Regions from separate parts of the Halobacillus amylolyticus genome, predicted to be linked through region 3. Evidence: riboswitches for the same ligand, from Rfam matches in the RefSeq annotation. Region 3 holds a riboswitch; each other region holds the start of a gene.
What was found. Region 3 has a riboswitch for S-adenosylmethionine ahead of MUO15_RS10495 (LLM class flavin-dependent oxidoreductase). Riboswitches for the same ligand answer to the same signal wherever they lie in the genome.

Region 1 (5,628 bases), 1.9 Mb from region 3:
GGGTTTTACTTTTCTGCTGTTCTTGTGTCAAGCTGCGGCGCCCAGACACGCAAGACTAGCAGTTCGCCTTCATGAAGAAAAACCACTTCACTGCGCCGCTCCGCTTATACTTGGCCCCACACGACGTGGGGTCGTTCGGCGTTGAAACAGGACGTTTCGGTTTTAGCCGAACTTCCCCTACCCGGGCACCTGCGCTTTTGTTGAAAGGAATTACTGTCATTATGAACTATCAAATGATATTTTTAGTGTTAGTGTGGTAGAATAAGAATCAACCATGAGTGAAGGAGGATAAATAATGTCATTAACCTTCTATTGGTATCCTAATTGTGGAACATGCAAGAAAGCTAAAAAATGGTTGGACGATCAAGGGTTAAATTATGAAACAGTACATATCGTTGATCAAACACCAAGTGAAGACGAGCTTCAAGAACTTATTAATCATAGTGAAATCCCAGCCCGTAAGTTTTTTAATACAAGCGGGAAGAAGTATCGCGAACATAATATGAAAGATAAGTTAAAGAATGCATCAGAAAAAGAAATGATTCAGTATCTTGCTTCTGATGGTATGTTAATTAAACGGCCGATTGTAACAGACGGAAAGAAAGTGACCATTGGATTTAAAGAAGAGCAGTTCACTGCCACATGGGTCCAGTGAGCAGAAGGCTGGAAATAAAAGCACAAAGCTTTTATGTTTATAATTATTATTTATTATTTTTAATTTGGAGGGATAGGTATGAGTTTACCTAAAGATTTACGTTATTCTGAAGAGCATGAATGGGTGAAAGAGGAAGACAGCAAAGTTCGTATTGGAATTACCGACTTCGCACAATCTGAACTTGGGGATATTGTCTTCGTAGAACTTCCAGAAGTAGGCGACGATATTGAAGCAGATGAGCCATTCGGCAGTGTTGAATCTGTTAAGACAGTGTCAGAGTTATATGCGCCGCTAAGTGGAAAAGTGGTAGAAATTAATGAGGAGCTTGAAGACAGTCCGGAATTCGTTAACGAATCCCCATATGATAAAGCGTGGATGATCGTTGTTGAACCAAATGATTCATCTGAAATGGACGAGCTAATGTCTCCTGAACAGTATGAAGAAATGATTAACGAAGACTAGGAGAACATTTTCTTAGAAGAAGGTACAGGCAAGGTTACCTGTGGTCTTTGCCTGCATGATCATAGACTGATATTAATCATGTGCAGACCATGCTAACACAGCATGGTCTGCTTCTGTATAGTGGGTGATAGGGTTGAATGAAGAAAGAATTGTGATCGTTGAAGGGATTACTGATAAAAAGAAGCTGAACAAAGTCTTGAAAGACCCTGTTGAGATTATATGTACACACGGGACGTTAGGTGTTGAGCGAATGGAGGAGTTAATCCTCGATAACAACCTTGATCATCGTCCTGTATTTATCTTGGTTGACGAAGACGATTCTGGCTATAAACTTCGAAAGCAGCTAACAGAGGAACTCCCTCATGCGCTCCATATTTATATTGATAAAGCTTTTAGAGAAGTTGCAGCCACACCAGAGCCCGAATTGGCTCGTGCTCTGCTTAGCCGGCATTTTAACGTTAAGCCGATTTACTTAATTTAGGAGGGGCAACTTGCTTTCTTTAGAACGATTAAATGTAGCTAAACAACTCTGCGAGCAAAAGCAAGCACTTACATTTATTCACAGCCCTTTTTGTGGAACCTGTCACGTTGCCAGGAAAATGTTAGACACAATTGAAGACTTGTACCAGACAGAGCTTTTTTATGAATTAAACGCCTCTTTGAATCCAGACCTGATGCAGGACTATAAGATCGAAAGTGTTCCTTGTCTGCTAATAATGAAGAGCGGGTATGTGATAGAAAAAGTGTATGCCTTTCACTCTGTGCCAAATATGCTTGACAAAGTATCAGAATATGTAGAAAGATAGCCTTATTTCCCGGGAAATGAAGAACGATTCTATGCAATCAGGGAAGGTTTCTGCCCCCTTTACCTCGAAAACTTTAAATAAAGTTACTAAGGGGGGCTTGTTTTGGTTGAAATGATAGAGGAATGGATCAAACGGGTGAATAACAGAAAAGACTTACTCCCAAAATGGAAGAAGAGACAAGTGTTTTTAAAGATTCAAGATCATCGGTCTGAGTTTATTAATGTATCTATTACAAGAGAGGGGATGAAACTTGTGCATGAAAACACCGTCAGTAGCGCACTTACGATTTCGTCCTCTAATAAAGTTTTCCAACAGCTTTTTGGTGGTAATTTGAAATTAACTTCACTACCACGTTCCATCGTTAGACTTGAAGGCGAATATAGGGATATCCTTTTAGTTGAATCACTACTGGTGCTTTCTCATTAAATTAAAGTACCAATCGCCTCTACAATAGTTAATAAAGATGCTTTATCACCAAACTGATGTGTGATGTAACCATCTTTATTAATTATGATCGTGGTTGGTACTCCTGCACAATTGTACGCATCGTACACTTTACGATGATTGTCTACTAGGGTTGGCTGGGCGAGGAACTTTTCAGCGAAAATTTCACCATCTTCAATATTTCTCTCACGTCCCTGTACATTAATTGTTACCATTTGTACTTTTTCATGATTTATTGATTGAAAGAGCTGTTCTTTTCTTGGTAAATCGACCCCACAGTCTGGACACCAAGAGACCCAAAATGTTAATACGATTACTTTGCCAAGGTCATTACTTAATTGGTACGTTTCATTAGAATCTATATATGGTAACTGAAAGTCTATAGCTTTTTTCAATTTTTGTTCACCTCTCATTTTAATTGACTTAAATGCATGACCATGCTAACATATTTTTTAAGCGAATAGCGACATCTATACTTATCCAGAGTGGCTAAGGGACTGGCCCTATGATGCCCGGCAACCGGTTTGAATGAACACGGTGCTAACTCCAGCAAAGCATCTCGCTTTGAAAGATGAGAAGAGAATCAATGAGGACATCTCTTCTTATGACGAAGAGATTTTTTTGTGTTTTTTTGTTGACAGTGGATATACAGGGTGCTAGAATCCTGTTTGTGATGCTTAGTCAACCTAAAGCAGTAATGCATTAAAATATATATCTCTTATCCAGAGAGGTGGAGGGACTGGCCCGTTGATGCCCGGCAACCGTCAAGTTTTTGTTAACTTGAAAAGGTGCCAATTCCTGCAAAGTTAACAACTTTGGCAGATAAGAGAACAGACCACCAGGACGTGTAAACGCCTTTCTGTTCTCTTGCAGAAAGGCGTTTTTTGTATAGAGGAGGAACAATTTTGATTTCGATAAAGGATTTGTCTAAGGTCTTTCATACGAAAGATCAAGACGTTCGTGCAGTAGATAAAATGGATCTTTCCATTGAAAAAGGGGAGATTTTTGGGGTCATTGGGTATAGTGGCGCAGGTAAAAGTACGTTTATCAGGCTTTTGAATCGTCTTGAAGAGCCGAGCGATGGAAATGTCACTATTGATAATCAAGATGTGACGAAATTGAACAAGAATAAGCTTCGTTTAGCTAGGCAAGAGATGGGCATGATTTTTCAACACTTTAACCTACTATGGTCAAGAACGGTTTTCGATAACATTGCCTTTCCATTAGAAATAGCAGGAATGAAAAAAGAGGACCGTAAAAATCGGGTCAACGAATTGATTGATCTTGTCGGGTTATCTGGAAGAGGAGGCTCTTATCCATCCCAGCTAAGTGGTGGCCAAAAGCAACGTGTAGGGATTGCTCGTGCTTTAGCTAACAATCCGAAAGTGCTGCTGTGTGATGAGGCTACTTCAGCTCTAGATCCGGAAACAACGGATTCTATTTTAGATTTGCTAGTGGATATTAATAATAAATTAGGGCTAACAATTGTACTGATCACTCATGAAATGCACGTAATTCGCAAAATATGTCATCGTGTTGCTGTAATGGAACAAGGGCAAGTCGTCGAGTCGGGCGATGTATTAGACGTATTTTTATATCCGAAACAGCAAGTAACTAAACGTTTTGTTGATCAAGTAATGGGGGACCCTGATCGAAAACACTCACTCGAGCTTATTAATGAAACCTATAAAACAGGTGAGATTATTAAACTTCATTTTGTTGGTGAAAGCACCAATCAGGCGCTGATTAGTGAATTGTCTAGAAAATTTGATGTGGATATTAATATCCTCCATGGAAAAATAACCCAGACGCAAAAAGGAGCATATGGAACGCTGTTTGTCCAATTCAATGGAGACAAAGGAGAAATTGATCGGGCCATTGCTTATATTAAAACCACCTCAGTTCAACTGGAGGTGAGTCCGAATGTTTAATAACCTGTTTCCTAACGTGAAGATAGAGGATATGATCACGGCAACGAATGAAACGTTGTACATGACGATTATTTCTGTTGCGGGAACTTTTATTCTCGGGCTAATTCTTGGTTTACTTTTATACTTGTCAGGTCCCGGGGGCATTTGGAAAAATAAAGCCCTAAATTGGGTCACTGCAGCAGTAGTAAACGTTTTTAGGGCTATTCCGTTTATTATCTTAATCCTGCTATTATTTCCTTTTACTGACTTTCTTATGGGAACGATTCGCGGTCCAAAAGCGGCATTGCCTGCGCTGATTATAGGTGGTGCACCATTCTACGCGAGACTGGTGGAGATTGCATTGAAAGAAGTGGATAAAGGTGTACTTGAGGCTGCTAAATCGATGGGGGCTAAGTATTCCACGATTATCTTTAAAGTTCTGCTTCCAGAGTCGATGCCAGCACTTGTTTCAGGTATTACAGTTACAGCCATAGCTTTAATTGGTTATACAGCAGTGGCTGGCGTGATCGGAGCCGGTGGACTAGGCGACTTTGCTTATTTCTACGGTTTTCAGCGTAGTGACTTTGATGTGGTGTTATTCTGTACAATATTAATTGTAATCATTGTATTCATTTTCCAATTCATCGGCGATTTTATATCCCGTAAGTTGGATAAAAGATAGTTTTTAATTAGAAAAGGGGATGGAAAAGTTGAAAAAATTATGGACTAGTATTTTGGCGGTATTATTTATTTTAGTTCTAGCAGCATGTGGTTCTTCTGAAGAGGAGAATTCATCTGGTGACAACAGCGAGGGTGGAGAAGGGCAAACAGAAATTACTGTAGGGGCCACAAGTGTGCCGCACTCTGAAATTCTGGAGCAGGCAAAGCCGATCCTTGAAGAAAAAGGAATCACTCTAAAGATTGAAGAATATCAAGACTATATTTTACCGAACAAGGATTTAGCAGCAGGGGTTCTTGATGCTAACTACTTCCAGCATATCCCTTACTTGAATGCCCAGGAAGAGCAACATGGATATGATTTTGCAAACCTTGGTGGCATTCATATTGAGCCTATGGGTATCTATTCCAAGAATATTTCTAGTTTAGATGAGATTCAAGAAGGAACAACGGTCATTATGAGTCGGTCTGTTGCCGATCACGGTCGTATTCTTTCCTTACTTGAAAAAGAGGGATTAATCAAGTTGGACGAAAGTGTCGATAAAGTAGAGGCGACTGTTGATGATATTGTAGAAAACCCTAAAAATTTGAAATTCGATACAGGAATAGATGCAGCTTTTCTTCCGGAAACGTATAAGCGTTCAGAAGATGCACTTGTAGCTATTAACACGAA
Region 2 (5,628 bases), 1.9 Mb from region 3:
TTAATTTCCTCTGCTAAATGACCTAAATCGTATTCATCAAGTACGAGGTCTGTTGCCCCAAACGTATTGGTTTCAATAATATCCGCACCTGCTTCAAGGTACTGGGAATGGATCTCTTCAAGAACACCGGGTGAAGTTAAGTTGAGATATTCATTGCATCCTTCATAGCATTCTCCACCGAAATCTTCTGCTTTGAGGTCAGCATTTTGCAGCATCGTTCCCATGGCGCCATCGAGTACAAGAATTCTTTTTGAGAGCAGTTGTTCAAATGACTGGGCTTCCATTTACAATCTTCCTTTCTTCGCTTTGTTGAGTTTTTTGCTTAATGTAGTGGGTTAGTTCTTCTGTTATTTCATATCGTAAAAATGGTGTGATTAAGTAGATTCCATTAAAAAGTTCGACAGCGGCGTCAATTAAGGATTTGGCAATCGAAATCCCTTCAGATTGGGCGCTTTCTGGGTCATGACTGGAATTTTCCATACGCTGTCTAATTTCTTCGGAGAGCGTAATTCCGGGTACCTCATTGTGCAAAAATTCAGCGTTACGTGAGCTGATTAGCGGCATGATTCCAATATAAATGGGAGTCGGTATATGCTTAGTTGCCTCATAGATTTCTTTCAATTGCTCCACACTGTTAACGGGTTGACTAATAAAATAGTCCGCTCCATATTTGATCTTTTTTTCAAGTCTGCCAACTGCACGATTGAGGTTGCGGACATTCGGATTGAAGGCGGCCGCGACCGAAAAATTGGTGTTCATACCGAGTGTTTTGCCAGAAAAAGAAATGCCTTTGTTCAGCTGTTTAATATAATGAATCAAATCGAATGATGAGAGATCATAGACGGATGTTGCACCAGGGAAGTCACCAATTTTGGTCGGGTCGCCTGTGACTGCGAGGACCTGTGTGATCCCGAGTGTATGCAGCCCCATCAAATGTGATTGCAGGCCGATTAAGTTTCGGTCACGGCAGGATATATGGACCAAAGGGTTAATGTCGTATTTTTGCTGGATAATTGAGGCGATCGCTGTGTTACAAATTCTTGGGGTGGCCAGCGAATTATCTGCTAATGTAATCGAATCAACTCCAGCTTCTTTGAGCGCCTGGGCCCCTGTAAGTAGCGGTCTGTATTGAGCCGTTTCGGTGGATCAAGCTCAACGATGATCGACGGTCTTTTTGCTGCGATTTCATGAAGGTGGGGCTTAGAGTTACTATTTTCCAGTTGTGTCTGTGGGACATCCTTTTGAATTGGAATGGTCTTGTGCTCAATCGGCTTCTTCCCTTTTACTTCATCCGCAATGGCCGCAATGTGCTCGGGTGTCGTACCGCAACAGCCGCCGATCAATCTAGCCCCTTGTTTGTGAAGGGCCCGGGCGCTATTTTTGAAATAATCAGCCTTGGTTTTGTAGACGAGTCTGCCATCCTGATAAGCTGGTAAACTAGCATTCGGATAAGCAGAGAGGACGGCTTTATTAGGAAGCGGGACATTCTCAAGCGACTGGATCATGTGGTAAGGTCCGAGACGACAATTGACTCCAATTACATCGGCTCCCTCTTTTTCTAACATCGTCAAGGCTTCAGTCAGGGGTGTGCCGTTTTGCAGAACTCCAGGCTCGTGCATAGACACTTGGGTGATTATCGGCAGGTTCGTTTCTTTTCTAGCGATTTGTAACACTGTCGTGAGTTCTTCCAGATCATAAAAGGTCTCTAGTAGAATGGCGTCTACTTTTTCAAATAGCATACAGTAGAGCTGCTCACGGAAACTGCGTTTGATTTCTGTGAGGGATACTGCTTGTTTTTTAATGCCTCGAATACCGCCGATCGTTCCTGCCACATAACAATTTTCTGCTGCTGCTTGTTGGGCAAGTCTGACTGCTGCTGTGTTGATTTCTTTTACTTTGTCTTCTAAACCGTAACGCGCTAATTTAATATAATTGGCGCCGTACGTATTCGTTTGGATGAGATCAGCACCAGCATCTATATATGCTTTATGGACATTGACGACTTCTTTGGCATGGGAAAGATTCAACTCCTCAAAGCATTGGTCGATTCCGTAAGAGTAAAGCAATGTACCCATGGCCCCATCTCCTACTAATGTTTGGTTTTGAAGGGCTTCTTTTAAATTCATGATTATCCTCCTGTCTGTATTTAGGCTTGACTTACTAAAGAGAGCGAGCGGCAATTTGGCTCATGTTACCCTTGAAAAAGAGGTGCTTTTCATCCTTTGGATAAATATTTCTAACGGGCCACTTACGTCCTCGTGCTTTGCTTCCCTCGTAAACTAGTAAGCGCTTTGTCAAGATCCTCCAGCAGATCATCGATATGTTCAATCCCGACTGAAAAGCGCAAAAGCCGGTTGCAAACTCCGTAGCGTTTTCTCGTTTCTTCAGGAATGTCGGCATGAGTTTGGGTCGCTGGGTAGGTGATAAAGCTTTCCACTCCTCCAAGACTCTCTGCAAAGGTAATGACTTTGAGGTTTCTTAAAAAAGGGTCGATACAGTCTTCAGTTTCTAGACGAAACGAAACCATTCCGCCAAGACCAGGGTAAAAGACATGTGTGACAGTTTGATGATTTTCTAAAAAGGAAACGACTTCCTTCGCGTTTCTCTCGTGCTGATTCATTCGTAAAGGCAGAGTTTTCATCCCTCTCATAAGCAGCCATGAATCAAAAGGGGAGAGGACGGCACCAATTGTGTTCTGATAGGTTGCTAATTTTTCACATATATCAGGACCTTTAGCAACAAGTATGCCGGCTAAAACATCATTGTGACCGCCTAAATATTTCGTTGCACTATGAATGACGATATCGGCACCTTCAAGTAAAGGTTGCTGTAGGAGCGGTGTATATAACGTGTTATCTACGAGTAGCAGAAGCTTATATTTTTTCGTGATTTTAGCGATTTCCGAAATATCAGCCACGTGCATAAGTGGGTTTGTAGGTGTTTCGATGTAGACCGCTTTGGTTTTTTCTGTTATATATTGTTCTATATTTGAAAGATTCTGACTATCACAGTATTGGAACTGTAAGCCATATTGACTAGAAAGGTGTTCAAACAAGCGATAACTGCCGCCGTATAAATCTTCCGAAACGAGGACCTCATCTCGGTGTCCGAATAAGGACAGAGCCGTTTGAATCGCTGCCATCCCTGAGCTAAACGCGAAACCTGCCTCACCATATTCGATTTCTGCAACGGAACGTTCAAGAATTGTTCTTGTTGGATTACCCGTTCTTGAGTAGTCAAAGCCAGTTGATTCACCAATACCAGAGTGTTGATAGGCTGTAGAAAGGTAGACTGGTGCACTAATGGCTCCTGTAGAGTCTCCATTGTTTTTGCCGGTATGAACTAATTTCGTTTCAGTATGAGAGGTCATCTTTATTCTCCTTTTATAAAAAGTATTAGAGGATGTTCAAGTCACCGAATGATAAGAAGCTAAACTCCTGAACAACTATGGTTAGATAAAAATAAAAAAAGCCTCCTTAAGAAGAAGACTTTAAAATATCCCAATCCTTCTTCTTATCTTCCAAGTTCATAAAACTTGGTGGAATTAGCACCATGCTGGTCAAACCAGTGGTTGCTGAGGTTTCATCGGGCCAGTCCCTATACCTCTCTTGATAAGTGAATAATATGTAATTTTTTGGTGTTTAGTGTGATTAGTCACCCAATGAAAAACAAGGTGAGAAGGTCGTTCTGTACCTTCAGCATCACCATCAAATGCCCACGAGACCAGCCGTTGTTAGAGATTTTCAACCGATGTTCTATGGTTATTCTCGAAGGTGGTACTTTATGGCAGGTGGGTTGCGAATTACATTACACGAAAAAAATGAAGGAATCAAGGGAATATTAAAAAAACTTATAATTTTTAAACCCGACTAACACACTAAGAATAAAGGGCTAATACGTATTAATTTTTTCCATAAAATCCTTTGACAGTATCTAACACTTGCTGTATATTTTTCGGTAATCAAATAATAATGTTTCTTGTTCAGAGGGGTGGAGGGACTTGGCCCAATGAAACCTCGGCAACAGACTATTCACAGTACTGTGCTAATTCCAGCAAGCCAACTTGTGCTTGATAGATTAGAAGAGTTGTCATTCGGTATTCTAATCCTCTTCTTATTGGTTGTTTAGAAGAGGATTTTTTAATTTAATAATTTGTTACTGACTAGATAACTAGAGGTAGCACTGCCGGATTTAACTTGGTCAGGTGCTGCCTTTTTCGTTGATCTTTAACAATACGTTTAGGAGGGACATCTTATGAAAGATTATGCAATCACTTATGATTTATCCTCCACTAATCCTTTTCCTGATCAAATATCGTTCGAGTTGGCACACGCCCCACACGACGTGCCGTTCTTAACCTGCTCCCAAGTCTCCTCGCCTAGCTACGGGTCTCGACTTGCCCATTTTTCTGATGGAGTCTCATCGTTCTCCTTCCCCACACCTTTCACTTTTTTATAACGAAACCCACCCATTCATCAGCTTGTCTATCTGAGGTCTTTGTACACTGAATCATACGACAAGTTCAAACATAACAAAAATGCCAAATATATTTCTTATAGAAATGCACAAATGTCACTTTTTCAGCGGCCTGCCATATTGGATAGGTCTTTTTTTCTTTTAAAAATTCAATGTTAGATAATCTCACATGTTCATTGTTCGAATATTTAGATACTGATAAATTAGTATTTAACAAACGATGTCAAAAAACATTACACAAAAGGGGAGAACTTTGATGGATGAGATTTTTCTAATGAATAATTTATGGATTGTTATCTGTACAGTTTTGGTGTTATTCATGCAAGGTGGATTTATTTTACTTGAAGCAGGATCTACGAGAATGAAGAACGCTGGTCATATTGCCGGCAAGACAGTTTTTACCATAGGAATTGTATCTATAGTCTTTTGGGCTGTAGGTTACGGGTTAATATACGGGGAGGGAAATGCATTCATAGGCTTTTCGAAATTCTTTTATGGTGATGCGACAACAATGGGCGAAGGGTTGGCAGGTTCTGTAGACTTCTTTTTCCAGCTGGCATTTGCTGCAATTGCTATGACCATTGCCTTTGGTGGTTTTGCAGAACGTGCAAAATTATCCGCTTATGTTATTTTTGCAGTACTATTTTCTATTTTAGTTTATCCTGTTATTGCCCGCTGGATTTGGGGCGGCGGTTGGTTAGCTGAGCATGGGAAACAAGACTTTGCCGGTTCGACTGTGGTTCATTTAACGGGGGCCATGGCCGCCTTTGCTGCTACAATTATTTTGAAACCGCGTATCGGTAAATATAATAAGGATGGTTCTTCAAATGAGATTGCAGGACATAACCAGGTGTTTACAGCGTTAGGAGTACTTATTCTTTGGGTAGGCTGGTTTGGGTTTAATGCAGGAAGCACATTCGGTGTAGCTGATGCCTTTTTTGGTTATGTTGCACTTAATACACAATTAGCAGCTGGTGCTGGGGCGATTGGTGCTATGCTTGTTGTGTGGGCTGTGACAGGCAAGGCAGATGTTCCGACAACACTCAATGGAGCATTGGCAGGGCTTGTTGCTATTACCGCTTCTTGTGCATTTGTTGAACCTTGGGCGGCTGTTATTATTGGTTTGATCGGTGGATTTATTGTCTTCTTTAG
Region 3 (5,628 bases):
CGTCTCGAAACACAGCGCGGAGCAAGTAAAAGAAGTCATCGAAGCAGAACAGCCGGATTCTGTTTGCGTAGAGCTCGACGAACAGCGCTATCAATCGATCGTGGATGGAAATCGCTGGAGAGATATGGACATATTTAAGGTGATTAAAGAAAAGAAGTCTACCTTACTGTTAATGAACCTTGCCATTTCTTCCTTTCAGAATCGTATGGCCAAGCAATTTGGCATTAAGCCAGGTCAGGAAATGATTCAGGGGATTGAATCAGCTAAGGAAGCGGGGGCTGAACTTGTTTTAGCTGACCGGAATATTCAAATCACTTTTTCTCGAATTTGGCGTGGACTTGGGCTGAAGGGCAAGGCTGTTCTTCTAACCCAGGTGATCGCTAGTATCTTCAGCAAGGAGAGTATTTCCGAAGAGGAACTAGAAAAAATGAAGAAGCAGGATACGATCAATTCAGTTTTGAATGAATTTACGGAGTCCTTTCCAAAGCTAAAGAGGCCTCTCATTGATGAACGTGATCAATATTTAGCTCAAAAAATCAAGGAGGCGCCTGGAAAAAAGGTTGTGGCTGTACTGGGGGCTGCACACGTTCCAGGTATTAAAGAAGAAATAAAGAAAGAACATGATTTAGCGCAATTGACTAAGCTTCCGCCTAAGTCCAGGGCACCTAAAATCATCGCCTGGACGATACCAATTCTGTTAATCGCTATTATTGCTTACACCTTTAATGCAGATCCGTCTGCTGGACTCCAACAAACCATCAGTTGGGTGTTATGGAATGGGACGTTATCAGCTATTGGAACGGCAATCGCTTTGGGGCACCCGCTCGCGATTCTTACTGCCTTTGTAGCAGCACCGTTGACCTCCTTAGATCCGATCACTGCTTCAGGTTGGTTTGCGGGTTTTGTCCAAGCCTATTTTGTCCGGCCAAATGTAGGTGATTTTGAAAAAATTACGGAAGATGTTTACAGTGTGAAAGGATTTTGGAGTAATAAAGTAACCCGTATCCTGTTAGTGGTTGTTTTAGCAAACTTGGGAAGTACATTAGGAACAGTTATTGGTGGGGCAGATGTCATTCGATTATTCATTGAAAACTTGTAAAATAGTTGCTTGATTTCGCGGACTGATCTGGTATTTCCAGATCAGTCCCTTATAATAAATAAAATGATCATTCATCAGCCAATCCCTGAAAGAGGAGGATAAATCGATGGAGAACCTAGAACGAAGAATTAACCAAAGTATGGTGAATCTTGAACAGGCTCTTACAAGATTAGAAAAAGCCTTATCTAAAGATCAAAGTAATAGTCTCATTGTTGATGGAACTCCCCATCGGTTTAAAATTACTATATACTGGAAAACACTCCGGAGGTTACTGTGGCTGAAGGTATTGAAACAAGAACTCCCAAAGAAACTTTAAAGAGTGCTTTTAGTCGTTAATGTTCGCCAATATACTATTTGCCACTTCCTCATTGTACGTATGGGGAATCTCGTTACGGTCTTTCAGCATTTGCAGCCATGCCTGTTCATCTTTTAGCCAACCAGCCTGATGTATAGATTGATTCCTATAAAACTAGCGAAACAAATCATTACTATTGCAGAAAAGTTTCTAGTAATAGAAAAGATCGTTTTGTTCGGTTCAAGAGCTTATGGAGATCATCAGGAAGACTCTGATATTGATCTCGCGATTATAGCACCGGGTTATGGTACAGCTTGATTGGCTGAAATTTTCGTGCAAGATAGAAGAAAAATTGGATAATCTGTTGAAGTTTGACCTCATTAGATGAAGGGGCTTCAGTTAGTCTACGAGAAGAAATAAACAAATGTTACCAAATTATTTATGATCAGAGTCCGGTATCTAAGCCTCCGTCATAATAACGTAAGATTGAGGTTCAAATAAAGATGGGTCAAATGTGCAAAAAAAGGCTATTTCGTGCAATTAATCGGAATTATGTGCAATTAATCAAAATTTCGTGCAATTATCCAAGATTATGTGCAATTACTGATTAAGGAGGTTTTGACGTCCGCGATTTGGTTCAATGGAAGAGAACTATTTGGGCCGGGTGCTAATATGGAGGCCGCAGTAAAATGAGGGACCTCTCCCTTCGCTTAACAGCAGAGGAACAAGGCCCCTTCAGTCCCTAGTTAACTAGCTATCATTTTTTCGATCGCTTCATTTCTTTCCTTTTGTTCACTTTCAGACGAAAGGTCATACTTTTTTAAAAGATGGAATAGATCATTTAGTGTTTCCTGGGGAAGTTCTCTTTGCAAAAAAACACGTGTCCCGTCAGCTAAATGATTCGGTAAAAATTCTTTCTGACTCTCAAGTTTGTTCACGACATCTCCAATTGAATGATCGATATTACATTTCCCCATCTAGATCACCTTCCTATATTTAGTAGAAGTGTTTTGACTTCTTCACGAATCTCCGTCCATGCCTGTGTATAGGTATCTGTTAACATAAAATGCTCGGCTTCCGGTAATTCAACTAATTTTACAAGATCGCCAAATTCCTGTGCTTGACGATGGTAGTGGTTACTAATACCAATAGGGACGTTTACATCGAGCGCCCCATGAACCAACACTTGTGGTACTCCTAAAGGGAGCAGTTCTATAGGGGATGCCTGTTGGTAACGTTCTGGATGATCTTCAGGAGTACTTTGAAGCAAATCGGCTGTAGGATTATTAGGCTCCATGGAAAAGGTTTGGTCCCTGAAGTGGTGGACACCATACATCATCTCTAAATCATTAACCCCTGCTAAACTAATAGCACCGGAAATAGGGAGAGGGCTGCTAGTTATATTGAGTTCACCATCCTTAGGAAGGTGATGACGCGCAGCAAGCCATAACGCCAAATGCCCTCCAGCAGAGTGGCCGATTGTAATTACCTGATTCAAATCTAACGGGTATGTTTCGGCAAGGGAGGCAAGATAATCACACGCCTTAGCTGCATCTGTCAGCGTTCCTGGCCAGGCGCCGCCTGCTTGTCCTACCCGACGATATTCAATATTCCAGGTGGCGAGCCCATGGGCAGTCAAATCTTCAGCCGCGTCTGTCATAAGATCAAGTCCGAACGATTCTTTCCAAAAGCCGCCGTGAATAACTATAGCCACGGGGTAAGGACCTCCATTTTCAGGAAGCCGCAATTCACCATATTGACTTTCATCTGTGCCATAAAATATTTTTTCCATGTCTTCACCCCATTGTCAAAAGTAGGTTCATTAATTGATTATCTCATACTTTGTGTTTATCTATCATTAACGATTTTAGTATATGGTCAACAATGCTGCATATTTTCTGAAGAACTTAAATAAACTCGAAGGAGGCACATGTTTTTTTCAAACTATCTATAAAATGGGTGGCGAAGTCAAAATCTAAATCCAAATCCAAATCCAAATCCTTATTAATCCACTATGGTTAATTAGTTATTGACAAGAAAACCATTTCCATGATAAATTATTGTAAACTAAATAATCGAAAAATTTCTTCTTATCAAGAGAGGTGGAGGGACTGACCCTACGAAGCCTCGGCAACCAGTTTGTATGATAAACCCGGTGCTAAATTCAGAGGAATGCAGCAACATTCCGAAGATGAGAAGAGAGATTCAGGCCCTATATACATATATTGTCCCTTCTCTCTTCTTAGAGTGAAGGGATTTTTTATTGTAATCAGATCTTAGGAGGAATAACAATGGGAAAACGAATCTATTTAAATGCTTTTGACATGAATACGGTGGGACACCAATCTCCGGGGCTTTGGAGCCATCCGGAAGATCAGTCTGAAAGATATCGTGATCTGGATTACTGGGTGGAACTAGCTAGATTATTAGAAAAGGGAAAGTTTGACGGAATATTCTTGGCTGATGTACTGGGATTCTATGATGTTCACAATGGCAGTAAAAATGCAGCTGTTGAGCAAGCTGTTCAAGCGCCTGCTAATGATCCTTTGCTATTAATTTCTGCTATGGCTAATGCGACAGAGCATTTAGGGTTTGGCTTAACGTATTCTCTGACATACGAACAGCCTTATATGCTGGCGAGAAGATTTTCGACACTTGATCATCTTACAAAAGGCAGAATTGCTTGGAATATTGTTTCCTCTTATTTAGAGAGTGCAGCGAAAAACTTTGGTCTAGAGGGGCAAATTCCACATGACAAGCGATATGACATTGCGGATGAGTTTTTAGATGTTACTTATAAATTGTGGGAAGGCAGCTGGGAAGATGACGCGGTAGTGCGTGATAAAGAACGAAAGGTATACACGGACCCTTCAAAGGTTCATGACATTAATCATGAGGGGGAATTTTTTAAGGTGCCTGGTGCGCATCTGTGTGAGCCTTCACCACAGCGCACCCCCGTACTATATCAAGCGGGTGCTTCTCCTCGTGGACGAGAATTCGCTGCCAAGCATGCCGAGTGTGTTTTTACTGCAGGACCCACAGCGAACATCGTGAAGAAAGGTGTGGCAGACTTACGTGAAAGGACAAAAAATCATGGGCGTAATCCAGAAGATGTGATTGTTTATACTGTATTCACACCAATTGTCGGGAAAACGGAGGAGGAAGCACAGAAAAAGTATGAAGAAATCAAAAGTTATGTAAGCTATGAAGGAGCTTTGGCACTTCTAAGTGGATGGACGGGAATTGATTTTTCTGGATATGATCCAGACCAGACGCTTGAGTATATCGAAAGTAATGCGATCCAATCAGCAGTGGAAGTGTTTACTAAAGCAGATCCGAATCATAAATGGACGGTTCGGGAACTGGCCACTTTTGTCGGAATCGGAGGGAGAGGCCCGGTGGCTGTCGGATCACCTGAACAAATCGCTGATCAATTAGAGTATTGGGTGGAAGAGACTGGAGTAGATGGATTCAATTTAGCCTACACATTGGCCCCGGGAAGTTTTGAAGATTTCGTTGAACTTGTGATTCCGATCTTGCAGGAGCGTGGTCTTGTGCAAACAGATTATGAAGAAGGAACGTACCGAGAGAAATTATATGGTAAAGGACAGAACCATTTGAAGGAGAGTCACCCAGGCTTTGCTTATAAGAACCTTTATCAACAGGTAAAAGGAGTGTAAATATGTTTACTATTTACTGGATAAGTATAGCAGTCTGTTGGATTTTGGGATTAAGCATCTGGAATAAAGTCTATCCCAAACGAAAGGGGAAAGTAAACATTGGGTGAAGAATCGAATTCGTTGTTGTGGATCATTAGTATATTGTTAGTTGGATATTTTGTACTCACTACTTGGCTAGGAAAAAAAGGCGCCGTCCACAGTCGGTCGATGAAAGGTTTCTCAATCGCTAAAGGAAAAGTAAAACCTTGGATTGTCGGGGTCAGTTTTGGAGCTTCCTTTGCAAGTGCCAACCTATTCTTAGGGGTACCTGGATGGGCCTATACCTATGGTGTATCCACTTTATGGTGGGCACTAGGGTGCTTTGGTGTTACATGGATTGGTTTACTATTGTTCACAAAGAAATTTTGGAGACAAGGTCAAAGGAATGGTGGCAGTCTTACACTGCCACAGTGGCTAGGGGATCGATACCAGAGTAAAACATTACAAGTAATCGTTGCGCTACTGATCTTGTTCAATATTTATTACATTGTAGGTCAGAATGTCGGGCTAGCTAC
Region 4 (5,628 bases), 420 kb from region 3:
AAGTACAAGGAAACACTTAAAGGAGAAGAATTTCAACACTGGTTCGACACGTTTTCACCGAACGGCCGTGCACCACGAGTTGGCGAGCATTGGAGTTCACAAGGACACGCCGATACACTTCGGAAAATTGCTGATACAAAGGCTGAAGATTTTTACCATGGTGAGCTGGCCGATAAAATCGAACAGTTTTCCATCAAGCACGAAGGGTTTATCCGCAAGGAAGACTTGCAAAATTACCAGCCAGAGTGGGTTGATCCTATTTCGGTTAATTATAGGGGCTATGATGTTTGGGAGATTCCGCCCAACGGCCAGGGAATTGTAGCACTGTCTGCTTTAAATCTGTTAAAAGGTTTCAAAATTGAAGAAAAGGAAGCCGTGGATACTTATCATAAGCAGATTGAAGCTATGAAACTGGCTTTTGCTGACGGGCAGAAATTTGTTGCTGAGCCTAGTCATATGGAATTTGATTATCAGAACCTTCTAGACGATCAGTATGCAAGTGAACGCAGAAAGCTCATTTCCGAGAAGGCACTTACGCCTGAGCCTGGTCAACCCCCTAAAGGTGGGACGGTTTATTTAGCGACAGCAGATGAAGAAGGCAATATGGTTTCCTTTATTCAAAGTAATTACATGGGCTTTGGTTCAGGGCTTGTCGTTCCAGGGACAGGCATTGCGTTACAAAACCGTGGCCATAATTTTTCATTAGACGAGAATCATGCGAATGCGCTGGCAGGAAATAAGCGATCCTATCACACGATTATCCCAGGGTTCCTCACAAAAGGGGACGATCCGGTTGGACCATTTGGAGTGATGGGCGGTTTCATGCAGCCGCAAGGGCATTTGCAGGTCGCTATGAATACAATAGATTTTCATTTAAATCCACAGGCTGCGCTTGATGCACCGCGCTGGCAGTGGATGGAGAATAAAACGGTGTGGGTAGAGCCGAGCTTCCCTAGCCATGTAGCAGAAGCTTTAGCGAGAAAAGGCCATAAAATTGAAGTGCAGCTCGAGACTGGCGCTTTTGGACGCGGACAAATCATTTGGCGTGATAAACATACCGGAACGTTATTTGGCGGGACAGAATCACGCACAGATGGAACGATTTCTGCTTACTAAAGGTCTATAAAGGATTGATATGAGGGGGATGGGATTATGCAGCATTGGAATCTCTTCTTGGCCTTTTTTAGAGTAGGCATGCTTGGGTATGGGGGAGGTCCTTCCTCCATTCCACTCGTGCATAAAGAAGTCGTAGAAAAGTATAAATGGCTGTCTGACGATGATTTTGCGGATATTCTTGCATTAGGAAACTCACTGCCAGGACCGATTGCTACGAAAATGGCGGGTTATATTGGGTTTCGGGTCTCTGGGGTACTTGGCATGTTAAACGCTGTTCTTGCTACCATTATTCCCACAATCGCGATCATGATTGTTCTCATTACTTCATTAAATAGCTTTCGTGATCAGCCATGGGTGAACGGAATGACACAAGCTGTCGTCCCTGTTGTTGGTGTCATGCTTGCTAAACTTACCTACGACTTTATAAAAAAGGCAAAAGTTAGCTTAGGATGGTTAAATACAATCCTGCTAGGAGCAGGTTCCCTTATTTTAATAGAGTGGGCAGGGGTTCATCCGGGATTAGTTATTTTTGCCCTCCTTCTAGTAGCTTTGATTAGACCAATGGGCAAAAAAGGGGAAAAGTCGAAAGCTTATGTACGTAAGGAGCAATCATCATGATCTATTGGAAGATTTTTATTGCCTTTTTCATTCCTGGGATAGTGGGGTATGGAGGTGGACCTGCCTCTATCCCTTTAGTAGAGAACGAAGTGGTAGAACGTTTTAACTGGATGACTGTCAGCGAATTTAGCGAAATGCTGGCTATGGCGAACGCTTTGCCAGGCCCTATAGCTACAAAAATGGCTGGCTTCATTGGTTTTCAGCAAGGTGGGATAATCGGGAGCTTTATCGGGGTGTTTGCAACGGTGGCTCCTTCGTTAATCTTAATGATTGGGCTTCTGAGCCTATTGTATAAATTTAAAGACTCTCCTAGGGTTAAAACAATGACTGCCCTCATTCGCCCGTCTATTGCCATTTTGCTTGGAGTTATAGCCTTTCAGTTCTTCCGGAATTCGTACTTTTCTTCCGGAGCTCTGCAAACCATTCTGCTGATTGGCGTTAGCTTTTTTTTACTCGAGCGCGTGAAGGTTCATCCAGCCTTTGTCATATTAGGATCATTGATGTATGGAGCAATTTTTCTAGGATCCTAAATGGAGCACACCATTTAAGTGATGGTGTGCTTTTTTGTTCTTGAAGTTGACTGAGGATTCTACCCAAATACAGGACAATTATCTCCAAATTCAGAAGGTTTCTCCCCAAAATCATTGGGTTTCTGACTAAATCCAAAAAGTTTCTCCCTAAACTTGTCAGGATTCTATCAAAATCTAAAAAGATTCTTCCCTAACAGCAGTGAGGGGATAATTTAAAAGGGAGGAAAAGCACGAAACGTTTTGCCTTCCTCATTCGTATCAAGAACAGCACGAAATGGGGAGGAACCTTTAAATGAGCAATTATTCAATTGATCAATTCATTCAACAAACGAAGCAAGATGAAACAGAAAGTGAGTACTTTGAATTAGAAACACCGCGAATTCTTGAAGTCAATTTAATGGATGAAGTGTGGGCAAAATCAGGTTCAATGATCTCTTACAATGGCCAAATCAAGTTCGAGCGTGAAGGGATATTAGAGCATGGAGTTGGGCGCATGTTCAAGAAAGCTTTTTCAGGAGAAGGCAGCTCGTTAATGAAAGCACATGGCAGAGGTCGTCTATACTTAGCAGATCAAGGAAAGAAAATTACGATTTTTGACCTCGCCAACGAATCCATCACCGTTAATGGGAATGATCTTTTGGCTTTTGAACCAGGTATTGAATGGGATGTTAAGTTAATGAAAAAAGTAGCAGGAATGATGTCTGGTGGACTCTTTAATATTAAGCTTCAGGGCCATGGAAGAGTAGCGATTACTTCCCATTATGAGCCGTTGACTTTACTCGTTCGTCCTGGGGAATCTGTCCTTACGGATCCTAATGCAACGGTAGCCTGGTCAGGGCACCTCGAACCGGAGTTTAGAACAGATATCAGCTTTAAGACATTTTTCGGACGGGGAAGCGGGGAATCGATCCAAATGGAGTTTAAAGGTGAGGGATTTGTCATCGTTCAACCATTTGAGGAAGTGTACACGACGGGACGCAGTTCGTAAAAAATTATTTTTATCCATCAGTCATGTTGAAGAGGGCTTCAGCATAATTTTACAAACAGGAGAAAAAGTTGAGTCTTCACTCTTTACTTCGTTGGGAAATCGTTGTATCATATAAGATAACAAAATAAATAACGGAAACTTCTTATCCAGAGAGGCGGAGGGACTGGCCCTTTGATGCCCGGCAACCATCGAATCAATCCACGAGATTGAGAGAACGGTGCCAATTCCTGTAGGATGGTGACATTCTAAAAGATGAGAGGATCGTACGGAATATTACGACCCCTTTTCTTATACTGGATAAGAAAAGGGGTTTTTTGGTTTTAAAACCGTCAAACTCTCTTTGAAAAAGAAGTTCCGCGTTAAGAGAAGGGGAAGATGAGTTATGGCAACAGCTATTTTTGGTGCAGGGTGTTTCTGGGGTGTTGAGCCCTTTTTTGAGCGTTTTGATGGAGTAACTGCAACACGGGTGGGATACACAGGCGGTCACGCTGAGAACCCGACATATGAGCAAGTGAAAACAGGAACAACGGGTCACGCAGAAGCCGTAAAAATTGAATATGATCCAACTGTCCTCACATATGAAGAGTTGGTTAATATCTTTTTTGAGGCCCATGATCCAACAACCCGCAATAAGCAGGGCATGGACGTAGGTCACCAATATCGATCTGCTATCTTTTATACCAATGATTTAGAGAAGACGATTGCCAACGAGAAGATTAAGCAATGGGAAGCAAAAGGGATCTTTAAACGTCCGATTGTAACAGAGGTAGCAAAAGCTGAAGTGTTCTATGATGCAGAAGAATACCACCAAAAGTATTCACAAAAGAATGGATCAGTTGCGTGCGGAATCGGCTAATTAAAAATATGAGGGAGCCTTCCTTTTACTAAGGAGGGTTCTTTTTTATATCTATACATAGTGTTGAGGGAAGGTGAGCATGATTCATATTGTAACGGATAGGTATTCTTTTTTGTTTTGAGAGCGATGTCTTAGTTTTGTTGTGATCTGCTTGACGTGGATTGGTGGGCAAACATTTTCCGCTAACAATTGATGAACTTAAAAACGCTTGAAAGACTTGATCATAAAGGGCACAATCTTTAGTAGTTACTTATAATTGTAGGCGGTTAGGGGAGATACCATGTGGTTTAATGAGGGGTTACTCATAATCATGACGCTCTTTATGGTCATTGGAGCAATAGATTACTATCTTTTACATAACCGATGGGGTTTGGGTGAGAGTTTTTACAATGCGTTTATGATGATGGGGCCGCTTGCACTTGCGATGGTTGGAATTATTTCATTAGCCCCAGTTCTATCCGGATGGCTAGCCCCTATTATTACCCCACTGTATCAGTGGCTGGGAGTTGATCCATCGATGTTCGCTTCAACGATATTGGCGATTGATATGGGGGCTTACCAATTAGCAGAAGCCCTCGCTGCCAGTGATGATGCAGCGGTTTTCTCTTGGGCGTTCCTCGGTACGATGATGGGGCCTACGCTCGTTTTTACCATTCCAATTGCCTTAACAATGATTGCGAAAGAAGACTATCCTTATTTTGCAAAAGGGATATTAATCGGGCTGATTACAATTCCCATTGGTTGTCTTGCCGGAGGGGCTGTAGCCGGCTATGAGCTGGCGTGGATGATCCGCAATCTCATACCTACAGTAGTTCTAGCGGTGATAATAGGATTAGGATTATGGAAGTTTACCAATCTAACTATCCATTTATTTGCAAGGTTTGGCAAGTCAGTCGAGCTGCTGATCATCAGCGGATTAGTCCTAATTATTATCGAGACATTAACAGGCTTTACAATTGTTCAAGGGGTGGCTCCTTTAGAGGAGGGGGTAGGCATCGTGGGTCGTATCACGATCATGCTTGCAGGTGCCTATCCAATGGTTAGCTTTATTAATCGATCGGGACAGCGATTATGGGACAAATGGAGCGACAAACTTGGGATTAACTCGATAGCGATGACCGGATTCATCGCATCACTGGCCCACCATATTCCTATGCTAGCGACAATGAAAGATATGGATACAAGAGGAAAAGTGATGAATGCTGCGTTTGCGGTAAGCGGGGCATTTGTCCTTGGAGGCCATTTAGGGTTTGTAGCCAGTGTAAATAAAGAGGTGATTGTGGCTGTCGTCATCGGTAAGTTAGTTGCAGGCGGACTGGCTGCTTGGCTCGCGTGGTTCACAACCAGCCCTGCTGGGTTAAAGGAACAGTCAAGTTAAAGAGTTCCAAAATTCAAATAGCACTAAAAGATGAAAATAGCACATAGAATGGCTGTAATAACAAAGGTAATACTGTAGATGGTGGTTAATAAGCGAAAACTTGTTTTTTTGCCGTGATTTTGCAGGCTTGCCACTTCATCCT

Region 1: it holds a riboswitch for S-adenosylmethionine, as region 3 does, so the genes downstream of both, MUO15_RS19930 (methionine ABC transporter ATP-binding protein) here and MUO15_RS10495 (LLM class flavin-dependent oxidoreductase) in region 3, are expected to answer to the same signal.
Region 2: it holds a riboswitch for S-adenosylmethionine, as region 3 does, so the genes downstream of both, MUO15_RS00875 (methionine biosynthesis PLP-dependent protein) here and MUO15_RS10495 (LLM class flavin-dependent oxidoreductase) in region 3, are expected to answer to the same signal.
Region 4: it holds a riboswitch for S-adenosylmethionine, as region 3 does, so the genes downstream of both, msrA (peptide-methionine (S)-S-oxide reductase MsrA) here and MUO15_RS10495 (LLM class flavin-dependent oxidoreductase) in region 3, are expected to answer to the same signal.

The regions. Positions count from the first base shown of each region.
Region 1 is NZ_CP095075.1:3,962,431-3,968,058, forward strand. Features, by position in the region: gene MUO15_RS19900 (arsenate reductase family protein) at 296-655, shown strand; gene gcvH (glycine cleavage system protein GcvH) at 734-1,117, shown strand; gene MUO15_RS19910 (toprim domain-containing protein) at 1,251-1,598, shown strand; gene MUO15_RS19915 (thioredoxin family protein) at 1,609-1,923, shown strand; gene MUO15_RS19920 (hypothetical protein) at 2,026-2,349, shown strand; gene MUO15_RS19925 (TlpA family protein disulfide reductase) at 2,346-2,762, opposite strand; SAM riboswitch class I at 2,841-2,945, shown strand; SAM riboswitch class I at 3,083-3,196, shown strand; gene MUO15_RS19930 (methionine ABC transporter ATP-binding protein) at 3,273-4,298, shown strand; gene MUO15_RS19935 (methionine ABC transporter permease) at 4,291-4,959, shown strand; gene MUO15_RS19940 (MetQ/NlpA family ABC transporter substrate-binding protein) at 4,988-5,628, shown strand, end outside.
Region 2 is NZ_CP095075.1:155,055-160,682, forward strand. Features, by position in the region: gene metH (methionine synthase) at 1-284, opposite strand, end outside; partial or broken gene MUO15_RS00870 (bifunctional homocysteine S-methyltransferase/methylenetetrahydrofolate reductase) at 265-2,126, opposite strand; gene MUO15_RS00875 (methionine biosynthesis PLP-dependent protein) at 2,249-3,370, opposite strand; SAM riboswitch class I at 3,511-3,618, opposite strand; SAM riboswitch class I at 3,976-4,083, shown strand; gene MUO15_RS00880 (ammonium transporter) at 4,733-5,628, shown strand, end outside.
Region 3 is NZ_CP095075.1:2,034,807-2,040,434, reverse strand. Features, by position in the region: gene MUO15_RS10525 (TraB/GumN family protein) at 1-1,099, shown strand, start outside; gene MUO15_RS10520 (hypothetical protein) at 1,206-1,415, shown strand; gene MUO15_RS21650 (nucleotidyltransferase substrate binding protein) at 1,425-1,550, opposite strand; gene MUO15_RS10510 (nucleotidyltransferase domain-containing protein) at 1,554-1,712, shown strand; gene MUO15_RS10505 (group-specific protein) at 2,141-2,371, opposite strand; gene MUO15_RS10500 (alpha/beta hydrolase family protein) at 2,377-3,186, opposite strand; SAM riboswitch class I at 3,482-3,592, shown strand; gene MUO15_RS10495 (LLM class flavin-dependent oxidoreductase) at 3,686-5,074, shown strand; gene MUO15_RS10490 (sodium:solute symporter family protein) at 5,174-5,628, shown strand, end outside.
Region 4 is NZ_CP095075.1:1,611,204-1,616,831, reverse strand. Features, by position in the region: gene MUO15_RS08500 (gamma-glutamyltransferase family protein) at 1-1,116, shown strand, start outside; gene MUO15_RS08495 (chromate transporter) at 1,153-1,734, shown strand; gene MUO15_RS08490 (chromate transporter) at 1,731-2,264, shown strand; gene MUO15_RS08485 (AIM24 family protein) at 2,557-3,252, shown strand; SAM riboswitch class I at 3,392-3,511, shown strand; gene msrA (peptide-methionine (S)-S-oxide reductase MsrA) at 3,635-4,108, shown strand; gene eutH (ethanolamine utilization protein EutH) at 4,389-5,486, shown strand; gene MUO15_RS08470 (hypothetical protein) at 5,510-5,628, opposite strand, start outside.